Regions from separate parts of the Streptomyces sp. NPDC104202 genome, predicted to be linked through region 1. Evidence: predicted binding sites of a transcription regulator. Region 1 holds the regulator's gene; the other holds the start of a gene.
What was found. Region 1 encodes HspR, which represses chaperone genes until heat shock. Its sites were predicted from a motif close to TTGAGNNNNNNNNNCTCAA; they were not measured.
Positions count from the first base shown of each region.

Region 1 (6,151 bases):
GCATGGCCACAGACCCGAGGAACCCTTCCGACGCGTACATCGGCTTCTGGCGCGAGTACCACATGAGCACCCTGACCACCCCGCGCCCGGACGGCACCCCGCACGTCGTGGCGGTCGGCGTCACGTACGACCCCGGGGCCGGGTACGCGCGCGTGATCACCAACAGGCACAGCCGGAAGGTCGCCAACGTCCTGGCGGCGGGCGAGGAGGGCGCGCGGGTCGCGGTCTGCCAGGTCGACAAGGGGCGGTGGGCCACCCTGGAGGGCGTCGCCCGCATCCGCACCGAGCCGGAGGTCGTCGCGGACGCCGTCGCCCGCTACGCCGAGCGGTACGGCCGCACGCCGGCCCCGAACCCGGACCGGGTCGTCATCGAGATCGCCCTCACCCGGGCGATGGGGCGCGCCTGAGGAGACGCGGACGCCCGCGCCCCGGAAGGGCGCGGGCAGCACAGCGGCGCCATCGCGTTTCAGGTCCGCGATGGCGCCGCTGTGTGGGGGAAGTGCCTGAGCGATCTACAACGACGGGGGAATCGCTCAGGCACTGCGGGGGGTGGCGGTGATGGTCTCGGGTTCGATCAGCTGGTGGTCCCGCTGGTCGAGGTTGACGAAGATCATGCCGTACCGGATGGCACAGCGGATCGGCTGCGGTGCGCCTCGGGGGCGGCGCAGGCAGCGGTAGGCACGGACGTCCTCGTCCTGCTCCCGTGCCACGACGATGGGCTCTCCGAAGAGGGTGACCTTCAGCGCGTCGCCACGGTGGGGGATGGCCGTGGCGAGGTCGACGAAGTGCCATCCGGACCGGTAGGCCGAAGCCATCTCCCGGCGGAACCTGGGGTCGTCCGGCGGGACGCTCATGCTTCCGCGTCCGCCGGGGCGGAGTCCCACACCGGGTCGGTGACCTTCGCCGGGGCGACGTCCCACACCGGGTCGATGGAACGCGCCGGGGCGACGTCCCACACCGGGTCGGGGCGACCCGCCGGCGCGATGTCCCACACCGGGTCGATCGGGGCTGCGACGACCTGGGCGGGCGCGCTGTCCCACACCGGGTCGCTGACGGCCAGCGCTCCTACTGCCGCCGCCCCAATGAAGACGGAAGCAAGTATCGAGCGAAGCATTTTCCTGGACATGAGCGGCTTCGACCTCACTTGATGGTTTCCTCTCCCCCGCGTACTAGACGATGGCTCACTCTTTGCGCGCACACCACCAGGGCAATGCATCATGTTCCTGAAAAGCAGGATCCTGGGGGGTGTGCAAATGGCGCAAAATCACATAGATGGGCCACATCCTCACGGGCATGTCGACCTCTGTGCAGCCGGATCGGACTTGTACGCACGTGCGTTGCGCATCGGGCGAATCACACGGAGTGAGGCAGAAGCCACACCGTGCCTCATGGACCTCGACCTGCTCCATGTCGACCCCGACGATCCGGCCTGGCTCCGTCCGGTCCCGCCGTCCGCGGCCCTCGCACGGCTCGTCCACCCTCTGGAACGCGAGATCCAGGAGCGGCGTTCCCTGGCCATGGGGCTGTCCAGCACGTTCGAGCAGTTCATGGCGATCAGCGCGCAGGACCCCTCGACCACCCACGCCATCACCGTCCTCGAAGGCATCCACCGCATCGACGCGGTCCTGAGCCGGGCCACGGCCGAGTGCTCGAAGGAGCTGCTCACCGTCCAGCCGGGGGGCGCGCGGAGCGAACACACCCTCAACACCGCGCTCAACCGGATCCAGCCACTGCTGGACCGCGGCGTCCACGTCCGCACGCTCTACCAGCACACCGCCCGGCACAGCCCCGGCATGCAGGTCTACCTCGAACAGGCGGGCATGGACCGGCTCCAGGTCCGCACCCTGGAGGAGAGCATCGAGCGGCTCATCATCATCGACCGCTCGGTGGCCCTGATCCCCGCGCGCCAGGACCGGCAGGTCGCCCTGGAGCTGCGGCACCCGGGACTCGTCGAGTACCTGGCCTCCGTCTTCGAGCAGTCCTGGGCGCGGGCCACCCCGTTCGGCGAGCAGCTGCCCAACGCCCAGCCCCGGGACGGGATCAGCGGCGTGCAGCACTCCATCGCCAAGCTCCTCGTCGAGGGCCACGTCGACGAGGCCATCGCCCGCAGGCTCGGCATGAACGTGCGGACCTGCCGCGCCCACATCGCCAAGCTCGCCACCGCGCTCGGCAGCGGCAGCCGCGCCCAGCTCGGCTACCTCATCGCCCAGTCCGGCATCCTCGAACGGGACGACTGACCACCGTGTACGTACAGATCGACCTCGACGGCCCCGCGGGGACGCTGCGGGTCTCCGGCCACGGCCTGCCCGTCGTGGAGCTCGTCCGGGACCCGGGGACCCCCGCGGACGCCCACACGCCCATCGGAAGCCGCCGGAGGGCCCTCCTGGCGCTCCGCGTGGACGGGGTGCCCGCGACCCTCAGGCCGGCCCGGGGACGGCTGCTGCGGCGCTCCTACCGGGTCGACGCCCGCGTCGGCGGCGTCCGGTACCGGCTGATCCCCTGCGGGTACGCGGACAGCGCCCTCTCCCGTGACGGCCGCCGGATCGGCACCCTCCAGTCGTCCGGCGACGGCCGGGTCATGGACGAGTGGAACGGCACGCCCGAACCCCTCGACCGCGTCGTCGGCACCGCCCTCGCCGCCGGCTTCGGGACCGGGGCGGCGCCCTGGTGGGAGACGGTCGGCGACATCGTGGGCGAACTGATCCCCTGACGCGCGCGAGGCCCCGTCCACGGCTGTGGACGGGGCCTCGACGGGAGCGCGGAGGACTACTCGCCGCGCTTGGGACGCCACACCACCAGGGCACTGGCCTGCTGCACGTCCTGGTACGGCACGAGGTCGCGCCGGTAGGAGGCGTGCACCTGGGCCTCGCGCTGGCGCATCGCCGCCGCCGCGCCGTCGACCGCGGCCGACAGCTCGGCGATCCGGCTCTGCAACGCCGCGACCTGGTTCTCCAGTTCGATGATGCGCTTGATTCCGGCCAGATTGATGCCCTCGTCCTGCGACAGCTGCTGCACCTGGCGGAGCAGCTCGATGTCGCGGGCCGAGTAGCGCCGGCCCCGCCCGGCCGTGCGGTCCGGGGAGACCAGGCCGAGGCGGTCGTACTGCCGCAGGGTCTGCGGGTGCAGACCGGAGAGCTGGGCCGCCACCGAGATGACGTACACCGGCGACTCGTCGGTCAGTTCGTACGGATTGCGTCGGCGTCCGTCCATCGGGTCACGCTCCCTTCGCGGCCTGGAACAGCTCCGCCCGGGGGTCCTCGGAGGCGGTCGCCTCGCGGTAGGTCTCCAGGGCCTCGCGTGCCTTGTCGTCCAGTTCCTTCGGCACCGCGACCTCGACCGTGACGAGGAGGTCGCCCCGGGTGCCGTCCTTGCGGACCGCGCCCTTGCCCCGGGCGCGCATGGTCAGACCGTTCGCCGAGCCCGCGGGCAGCTTGAGGGTGACCGCGGGGCCGCCGAGGGTCGGGACCCTGATCTCGCCGCCGAGGGCCGCCTCCGCGAAGGAGACCGGCACCGTGACGGTGAGGTTGTCGTCCTTGCGGCCGAAGACCGGGTGGGCGTCGACGTGCACGACGACGTACAGGTCGCCGTTCTGCCCGCCGCGCTCGCCCGGCGCTCCCTTGCCGCGCAGCCGGATCTTCTGGCCGTCGGAGACGCCCGCCGGGATGCGGACCTGCATGGTGCGGGAGGACTTGGCCCGCCCGCTGCCCTTGCAGACCTCGCAGGGGTTCTCGGCGATGAGGCCGCGGCCCTTGCAGTCCACGCAGGGGTCGGTGAGCGAGAAGCCGCCGCCGCTGCCGCGCGAGACCTGTCCGGTGCCGACGCAGGTCGGGCACACCCGGGGCGTGCCGTTCTTGTCGCCGGTGCCCGAACAGGCGGTGCACGGCTGCTGGCTGGACATCCGCAGCGGTACGGTCGCGCCCTCGATGGCCTCGGTGAAGCTGAGGGTCACCTCGGACTCGACGTCCTGGCCGCGCCGCGGCTGGGTGCGCGTGCCCCCGGCCGCCCCGCGGTTGAACAGGCCGCCGAAGACGTCCCCGATGCCGCCGCCACCGCCGCCGAAGCCGCCGCCCGCGCCGCCCTGGGCGCCCCCGAAGAGGTCGCCCAGGTCGAAGTTGAACGAGCCGCCGCCGGGTCCGCCGGCGCGGAAGCCGCCGTTGCCGAAGAGCGCGCGGGCCTCGTCGTACTCCTTGCGCTTCTTGGGGTCACCGAGGATGTCGTTGGCCTCGGAGATCTCCTTGAAGCGCTCCTCGGCCTTGGTGTCGCCCTTGTTGGCGTCCGGATGGTTCTCGCGGGCGAGCTTCCGGTACGCCTTCTTGATCTCGGCCTCGGTGGCGTCCTTGGGGACGCCGAGGACCTTGTAGTAGTCCTTCTCGACGAAGTCCTTCGTGCTCATCGACGTCCCTCCTTCCGGACGATCGTTGCGTCACCCCTCGTCGGGGGCACCGCTCTCCTCGTCGGCCGACTTCTTCTCGTCCTTGGCCGGGGCCGCGCCCGGCTGGGGCTCGGCGACGGCCACGCGGGCGGGCCGGATGGTCCGCTCGCCGATCCGGTACCCCGGCTGCAGGATCGCCACGCAGGTCGTCTCGGTGACGTCCGGCGCGTACGAGTGCATCAGGGCCTCGTGGATCGTCGGGTCGAAGGGCTCGCCCTCCTTGCCGAACTGCTGCAGACCCATCTTGGCGACGACGGTCTCCAGCGATTCGGCCACCGACTTGAACCCGCCCACGAGCTCGCCGTGGTCCCGGGCCCGGCCGACGTCGTCGAGCACCGGGAGCAGCTCGCTCAGGAGGCTCGCGACGGCGATCTCCTTCACGGTGATCCGGTCCCGCTCCACGCGGCGGCGGTAGTTCTGGTACTCGGCCTGGAGCCGCTGGAGGTCCGCGGTGCGCTCGTCGAGCGCGGAACGGACCTGGTCCAGCTGGGCGGTGAGGCCCGCGGCGGCGGCCGGCTTCTGGTCGCTTGCGTCCCCGGCCGGGGCCGTCGAGTCCTCCTTGGCGGAGTTCTCGACGGCCTCGGCGGCGTCGTCAGGGGTGGCGCCGGAGGGGACGTCGGACTTCTCCTCGAAGCCCGGGGTCTCCTCGGTCACGCCTGACCGCCCTTCTTGGGCTCGTCGTCGATGATCTCGGCGTCGACGACGTCGTCGTCGGCCTGGGCCTGGCCGGCACCGGCGTCGCCGGCGGCCTGGGCGCCCTGGGCGTCGGCGTACAGCGCCTGGCCGAGCTTCTGGGAGACGGCCGCGACCTTCTCGGTGGCGGTGCGGATCTCCGCGGTGTCCTCGCCCTTGAGCTTCTCCTTCAGCTCGCCGAGCGCGGCCTCGACCTCGGCCTTGACGTCGCCGGGGACCTTGTCCTCGTTGTCCTTGAGGAACTTCTCCGTCTGGTAGACGAGCTGCTCGCCCTGGTTGCGGGACTCGGCGGCCTCGCGGCGACGGTGGTCCTCGTCCGCGTACTGCTCGGCCTCCTGGCGCATCCGGTCGACCTCGTCCTTCGGCAGCGAGGAGCCGCCGGTGACGGTCATCTTCTGCTCCTTGCCCGTGCCCAGGTCCTTCGCGGTCACGTGCATGATGCCGTTGGCGTCGATGTCGAAGGCGACCTCGATCTGCGGGACGCCGCGCGGCGCCGGCGGCAGACCGGTCAGCTCGAACATGCCGAGCTTCTTGTTGTACGCCGCGATCTCGCGCTCGCCCTGGTAGACCTGGATCTGCACGGACGGCTGGTTGTCCTCGGCCGTCGTGAAGATCTCGGACCGCTTGGTCGGGATCGTGGTGTTGCGCTCGATGAGCTTGGTCATGATGCCGCCCTTGGTCTCGATGCCGAGGGACAGCGGGGTCACGTCGAGGAGCAGGACGTCCTTGACCTCACCCTTGAGGACACCGGCCTGGAGGGCGGCGCCGATGGCGACGACCTCGTCCGGGTTGACGCCCTTGTTGGCGTCCTGACCGCCGGTCAGCTCCTTGACGAGCTCGGCGACGGCCGGCATGCGGGTCGAACCGCCGACGAGGACGACGTGGTCGATCTCGGAGAGGTTGATGCCCGCGTCCTTGATGACGTTGTGGAACGGCACCTTGCAGCGGTCGAGCAGGTCCGAGGTCAGCTGCTGGAACTGGGCGCGCGTGAGCTTCTCGTCCAGGTGCAGCGGGCCCTCGGCGGAG
Region 1 is NZ_JBVJMN010000005.1:33,906-40,056, forward strand. It holds gene ACZ60W_RS05015 (pyridoxamine 5'-phosphate oxidase family protein) at 3-407, shown strand; gene ACZ60W_RS05020 ((2Fe-2S)-binding protein) at 534-854, opposite strand; gene ACZ60W_RS05025 (5'-nucleotidase) at 851-1,114, opposite strand; gene ACZ60W_RS05030 (helix-turn-helix transcriptional regulator) at 1,254-2,237, shown strand; gene ACZ60W_RS05035 (hypothetical protein) at 2,243-2,710, shown strand; gene ACZ60W_RS05040 (heat shock protein transcriptional repressor HspR) at 2,767-3,210, opposite strand; gene dnaJ (molecular chaperone DnaJ) at 3,215-4,393, opposite strand; gene grpE (nucleotide exchange factor GrpE) at 4,424-5,086, opposite strand; gene dnaK (molecular chaperone DnaK) at 5,083-6,151, opposite strand, start outside.

Region 2 (6,151 bases), on a different contig from region 1:
GACGGCGGCGCTGCCGGCCTCTGGCGCCCTCAGGCTAAGTGTGAAAACCGAGTAACCACTAGGTTTCTGAAATGTGACCTGAGTCACGCAAAAAAAGCCTCATTCCGGGCCCGGTTAAGGTGGCCGCATGCCGGAGAACACGGGCCGAACGCCCCGCAGGAGCGCAGGCAGGGGTGGTTACGCGGTCGGTGACGCGCGCCGCCAGAAGATCCTGGACACCGCCGTCGACCACTTCGGGCAGTGGGGCTTCCACGCCTCCTCCCTCGCCCGCATCGCCCACGACTGCGGCATCACCCAGGGCGGCCTGCTGCACCACTTCCGCAGCAAGGAGGACCTCCTCCTGTCGGTCCTCGCGCAGAGCGAGCAGCACGACGAGGAGCGCCTCTTCGCCGTCGACCCCGACACCTACGAGGCGTACCTCGACGCCCTCGTCGCGCTGATCGAGGAGAACACCCGGCGCCCCGGCATCGTCCGCATGTTCAACGTCCTGGTGGGCGAGTCCGGCAACGTCGGCCACCCCGCCCACGCCTACTTCAAGGAGCGCTACGCGCGCGTGCTCCGGCACACCGTCGACCTCCTGGAACGGGCGGTCCGGCGCGGTGAGCTCCGCCCCGACACCGACTGCGCCGCCGTCGCCCAGGAGCACCTCGCCGTCATGGACGGCCTGCAGATCCAGTGGGCCCTCGACCCCGCCTCGATGGACATGCCGGACCGCGTCGGCGCCTCCCTGCGGCGCCAGTACGCCGCGATCGCCGCCCCGAAGGACTGACGCGCCCCGCGCTCCCGGGCCCCCCGGGCCGCACGGCCTGGGCTCCGGCGGCGGACTCCGGTCGTACGGGTGCGGCGCCGGCCGTCCGCTCCCGCGCACGGCCCCGACCCGCGGGCTCTCAGGGGGCGGTCGGCGGGCCGCCCTCCGGGAGGGCGGCGAACACGCGCCGGAGGGCCTCCGGGCGGTCGCCGTCGTCCGCGACGACGAGGCGGTGGCGGTAGGTCACGTAGTACTGGAAGCCGTCGGCGATCGGGCTGCCGGACGGGCGCTCCGGGACCCGGGCGTACGCGGGGTCCTCCAGGGCGGCCCTGAGCGCGGCCGTCTCGGCGGGGGTCTGCTGGCCGGTCCGGGGCGGCTTCGTGCCGGAGCGCAGGGTCCAGGTGCCGTCGTCGTGGACGACGAGCTGGTTGCGGACCCCGGCCAGGCCGCCGTTGACGACCACCTCGACGAGCACCCCGGCGGGCACCGGGTCCCGCGTGGGGGTGGCCGGCGCCGTCGTGGCGGTGGAGGGGGTGCCCGCCGGGGGCGCGGTGGGCGCGCTCGACCCCGAGGGCGGCCCGCCGGGCGCGGGCGCGCCCGCCTCCGGCCCGCAGCCGCTCGCTCCGCCGACGGCCAGCGCAGCCGCCAGCAGCGCCCCGCACCACGTTCCCCGTACGCCTCGCACCATGGGTCGAGCATGCCCCGTGGAGGCCGCCCCGCGCAGCCGGACGGGGCGGATTCTCCGGGGCCGCCCGTCCGGCCGCGACGCCATCGGGGCCGGGCGGCCGGCCGCGCGGGACGCCCGGCCGCGCGGACACATGGTTCGTCCCGCCGCTGACGGGCGAGCGGTCCGGCCCCGCGACGGGCGTGAGGTCCGCGCCCCTCAGTCGCCGTCGCGGACGATGCCGGTGAGCGGGCCCCGGTAGCGCCAGTCGAGCGAGTCGTAGAGGGCGAGGCCGTCCGTGGTGGCGGCGAGCACGCCGGTCGTGGCGCCCGCCTGGGCCGCGGCGGCCTCCAGGGTGCGCATCACGTTGGCGCCCAGGCCCCGGCGCCGGTGGGCGGGGTCGGTCTCGATCTGGTCGGCGACGGCCGTGGAGCCGGTCGGGGCGATCTGGCCGCGGGCGGCGAGGGTGCCGTCCGGCGCGAGGATCCGGACCCGGATGACGCCGTCCCGCGTCTCGGTCGTCCGGACGTACGCCTCCGGCGGCGCGGGCCGGGCGCCGGGGTCCAGGTGCTTGACCATCATGAAGCCGGGGTCGTCGGGGACCGTCCACCCCTCGGTGATCCACGGCGCCACCTCCTCCGGGGCCGCCATCACCTTGAGCCAGCTGAACGGCTGGGTCAGCCGGGCGCAGAGCGCGCCGACGGAGGCCGCGTCGGGGGCCGGCAGGACGTGGCGCACGACGTGCCGGGGCAGGCCGACGTCGATGCGGTGGCCCCAGGGCTCGGTGACGGCGGCCGGAGTGCCGCGGGAGACGGTCCAGCCCGCCACCCAGGCAGATGTAATGGCTGCAATATCCATGGAGGTATTACATCCCGCCTCGCGCGCCCACGGGAGGCTGATCGCTCAGAGCGAACGAACGTCCGGGAACAATCCCGGGCTCAGGTGCATTGAGTCGGTACAGCTCAACTTGACTGCCGAAGGGGAGATCATGGCTTCTGAGTCCATGGCGTCCGTGCCGCTGACACTGCCTGTGCTGCCGCTCGACGACGAGGTCGTGCTGCCCGGCATGGTGGTGCCGCTCGACCTGTCCGACACCGAGGTGCGCGCCGCCGTCGAGGCCGCACAGGCCGCCGCCCGGCCCGGCGCCGGCAAGCCGCGGGTGCTCCTGGTGCCCCGCGTCGACGGCACCTACGCCGGAACCGGCGTCCTGGGCATCGTCGAGCAGGTGGGACGCCTGTCCGACGGCGACCCCGGCGCCCTGATCCGCGGCATCGGGCGCGTCCGCATCGGCGCCGGGACGACCGGACCCGGCGCGGCCCTGTGGGTCGAGGGCGGCACGGTCGAGGAGATCCTGCCCGACCCGCTGCCCGGCTCCGTGACCGAACTGGTCAAGGAGTACAAGGCGCTCGCCACCAGCTGGCTGAAGAAGCGCGGCGCCTGGCAGGTCGTCGACCGCGTCCAGCAGATCGACGGCGTCGGCGCCCTCGCCGACAACTCCGGCTACTCGCCCTTCCTCACCGTCGAGCAGAAGGTCGCGCTCCTGGAGACGGCCGACCCGGTCGCCCGCCTCCGCCTCGCCACCGCCCAGCTTCGCGAGCACCTCGCCGAGCAGGACGTCGCCGAGACCATCGCCAAGGACGTCCAGGAGGGCGTCGACAAGCAGCAGCGCGAGTTCCTGCTCCGCCGCCAGCTCGACGCCGTCCGCAAGGAACTCCGCGACCTCAACGGCGAGGCCGAGGGCGACGAGTCCGACGACTACCGCGCCCGCGTGGAGGCCGCCGACCTGCCCGAGAAGGTCCGCGAGGCCGCCCTCAAGGAGGTCGAGAAGCTGGAGCGGTCCAGTGACCAGTCCCCGGAGGGCTCCTGGATCCGCACCTGGCTCGACACCGTCCTCGAACTGCCCTGGAACGAGCGGACCGAGGACCGCTACGACATCCGCGGTGCCCGGGCCGTCCTCGACGCCGAGCACGCCGGCCTCGACGACGTGAAGGAGCGCATCACCGAGTACCTCGCCGTGCGCAAGCGGCGCTCCGACCGGGGTCTCGGCGTCGTCGGCGGCCGCCGCGGCGGCGCCGTGCTCGCCCTCGTCGGCCCGCCCGGGGTCGGCAAGACCTCCCTCGGCGAGTCCGTCGCGCACGCGATGGGACGCGAGTTCGTCCGGGTCGCCCTCGGCGGCGTCCGGGACGAGGCCGAGATCCGCGGCCACCGCCGGACCTACGTCGGCGCCCTGCCCGGCCGGATCGTCCGGGCGATCAAGGAGGCCGGGACCATGAACCCGGTCGTCCTGCTCGACGAGATCGACAAGGTCGGCTCCGACTTCCGGGGCGACCCGGCGGCCGCCCTCCTGGAAGTCCTCGACCCGGCGCAGAACCACACCTTCCGCGACCACTACCTGGAGGTTGAACTCGACCTCTCCGACGTGGTCTTCCTGGCCACGGCCAACGTCCTCGAAGCCATCCCCGAGGCCCTCCTCGACCGCATGGAGCTGGTCAGGCTCGACGGCTACACCGAGGACGAGAAGGTCGTCATCGCCCGCGACCACCTGCTCCCGCGCCAGCTGGAGCGCGCCGGCCTGGAGCCCGGCGAGGTCGTCCTGGCGGACGGGGCCCTGCGGAAGCTGGCCGGCGAGTACACCCGCGAGGCGGGCGTGCGCACCCTGGAGCGGTCGATCGCCCGGCTGCTGAGGAAGATCGCCGCCCAGCACGAACTGGGCGACCGCGCGCTGCCGTTCACGGTCGGACCCGAGGACCTGAGGGAGCTCATCGGGCGCCCGCACCACGTGCCGGAGTCGGCCCAGGACCCGGCCGAGCGGCGCACGGCGGTGCCGGGCGTCGCCACCGGGCTCGCGGTCACGGGCGCGGGCGGCGACGTGCTCTTCGTCGAGGCCTCCCTCGCCGACCCGGAGACCGGCGCCGCCGGGCTGACCCTCACCGGTCAGCTGGGCGACGTGATGAAGGAGTCGGCGCAGATCGCGCTCTCCTTCCTCCGCTCGCACGGCGCGGAGCTGGAACTGCCCGTCACCGGCCTCAAGGACCGGGGCGTGCACATCCACTTCCCGGCGGGCGCGGTGCCGAAGGACGGCCCGAGCGCGGGCGTCACCATGACGACCGCGCTGGCGTCCCTGCTGAGCGGCCGACTGGTCCGCACCGACGTCGCCATGACCGGCGAGGTCTCCCTCACCGGCCGGGTGCTCCCGATCGGCGGGGTGAAGCAGAAGCTCCTCGCCGCGCACCGGGCGGGCATCACCACCGTGGTGATCCCCAAGCGGAACGAGGCCGACCTGGACGACGTCCCGGCCGAGATCCTGGAGAAGCTGGAGGTCCACCCGGTGACGGACGTCCGGCAGGTCCTGGAGATCGCGCTCGCCCCGGCGGCCGTGCCGGTGGGCGTGGCCGCGTGACCCCCGCGCGGCGGCGCGCCGCGTAGCTCCGCGTCCGGACCGGGGTGCCCCGCGGGGCACCCCGGTCCGGCGTATCCGGATGTCGGTGAGGGCTGTCATGCTCGTACACATGAACGACGACGCCTTCTGGGCTCTCATCGACGAGTTGGGCCGCCGGACCGGGGAACGGGACGAGCGGCTGGAGTGGCTGCGGACGGAGCTGCTGCGGCGCCCGGCGGCCGAGAGCGTGGAGTTCCAGGTCCGGCTGGAGGAGGCGTGCGAGGCCGCCGACACGCGCGTGATGTGGCGGGCGGCGAACCGGGTCGAGGGCGGTGCCTGCAGCGACGACGGCTTCCACTACTTCACGCTCTGGCTGGTGGGCCAGGGGCGCAAGGTCTACGAGTCGGTGCTCGCCGACCCGGACGCGCTGGCCGACGTGCCCGGCGTCCGGGCGCTGGTGGGCCGGCACCACGACGTCTGGGACGACGACGAGTGGCCCGAGTGGGAGGAGCTCGACTACGTCGCCCAGGACGCCTACGACGAGCTGACCGGTCAGGAGGACGACGAGGGCGAGGAGTTCCTCGACGCCGTCGAGGAGCTGGAGCAGGAGCGCGAGGACCGGGAGGAGCGGGAAGAGGACGGGGTGACCCGGGGGACCAGGCCGGAGGGGTTGGCCCTGCCCCGGCTCACGGCCCTCTTCCCGCTCGGTTCGTCCGGCTCCTAGGCCGTCCCTCGGGAAGGGACGGCCAGGGGGTGTCTCGCCGCTCGCGCCGGGCTCGGCAAGCCCCCCTGGGGCGGCCGGTGTCCGGCTCCCCGGGGTGCCGCGGGGCGTCGGGAGCCGGACGGTGCCGCCGTCAGGAGGCGGACGGGTTCCGGCGGCGGCCCAGGAGCAGGCTGCCGGCCGCGAAGGCGGCGACGGCGCCCGCGCCGCCCAGGGCCAGGGGGAGCGGCGAGGAGGGGGCTCCGGCGGCCTCGGAGGAGAGCGCCGGCGGCTGCTCGTCGCCGCCGTGGCCCGCGTGGCTCACGGTGGAGAGCTCGGCCCCGGCCGCGATCTTCGCCTCGCTCGGGGCCTTGGCCTGCGTCGTGCCGGCCGTGGCCGCCGCGGCGCCGAAGGTGACGTCCGAGCAGCTGTAGAAGGCCTCGGGGCTGTCGTTGCGCTGCCACACCTGGTAGACGATGTGGCGGCCGGTGCGGGCCGGCAGGTTGCCGGTGAACTGGTAGTAGCCCTCGGTCGAGGTGCGGGTGGTCGGGAAGACGGCGACGGGGGTCGCGTCCAGGTCCGACCACTTGAGGGGCTGCGTCGGGTCGAAGCCGGGCTTCGTGATGTAGAGGGTCATGGTGCCCGCGTGGGGGGCGGTCA
Region 2 is NZ_JBVJMN010000011.1:9,793-15,943, reverse strand. It holds gene ACZ60W_RS10220 (TetR/AcrR family transcriptional regulator) at 128-769, shown strand; gene ACZ60W_RS10215 (hypothetical protein) at 888-1,436, opposite strand; gene ACZ60W_RS10210 (GNAT family N-acetyltransferase) at 1,632-2,270, opposite strand; gene lon (endopeptidase La) at 2,401-4,812, shown strand; gene ACZ60W_RS10200 (DUF4240 domain-containing protein) at 4,922-5,515, shown strand; gene ACZ60W_RS10195 (lytic polysaccharide monooxygenase auxiliary activity family 9 protein) at 5,646-6,151, opposite strand, start outside.
Region 2: the regulator HspR is predicted to act here: its motif matches at 2,360-2,378, upstream of lon (endopeptidase La).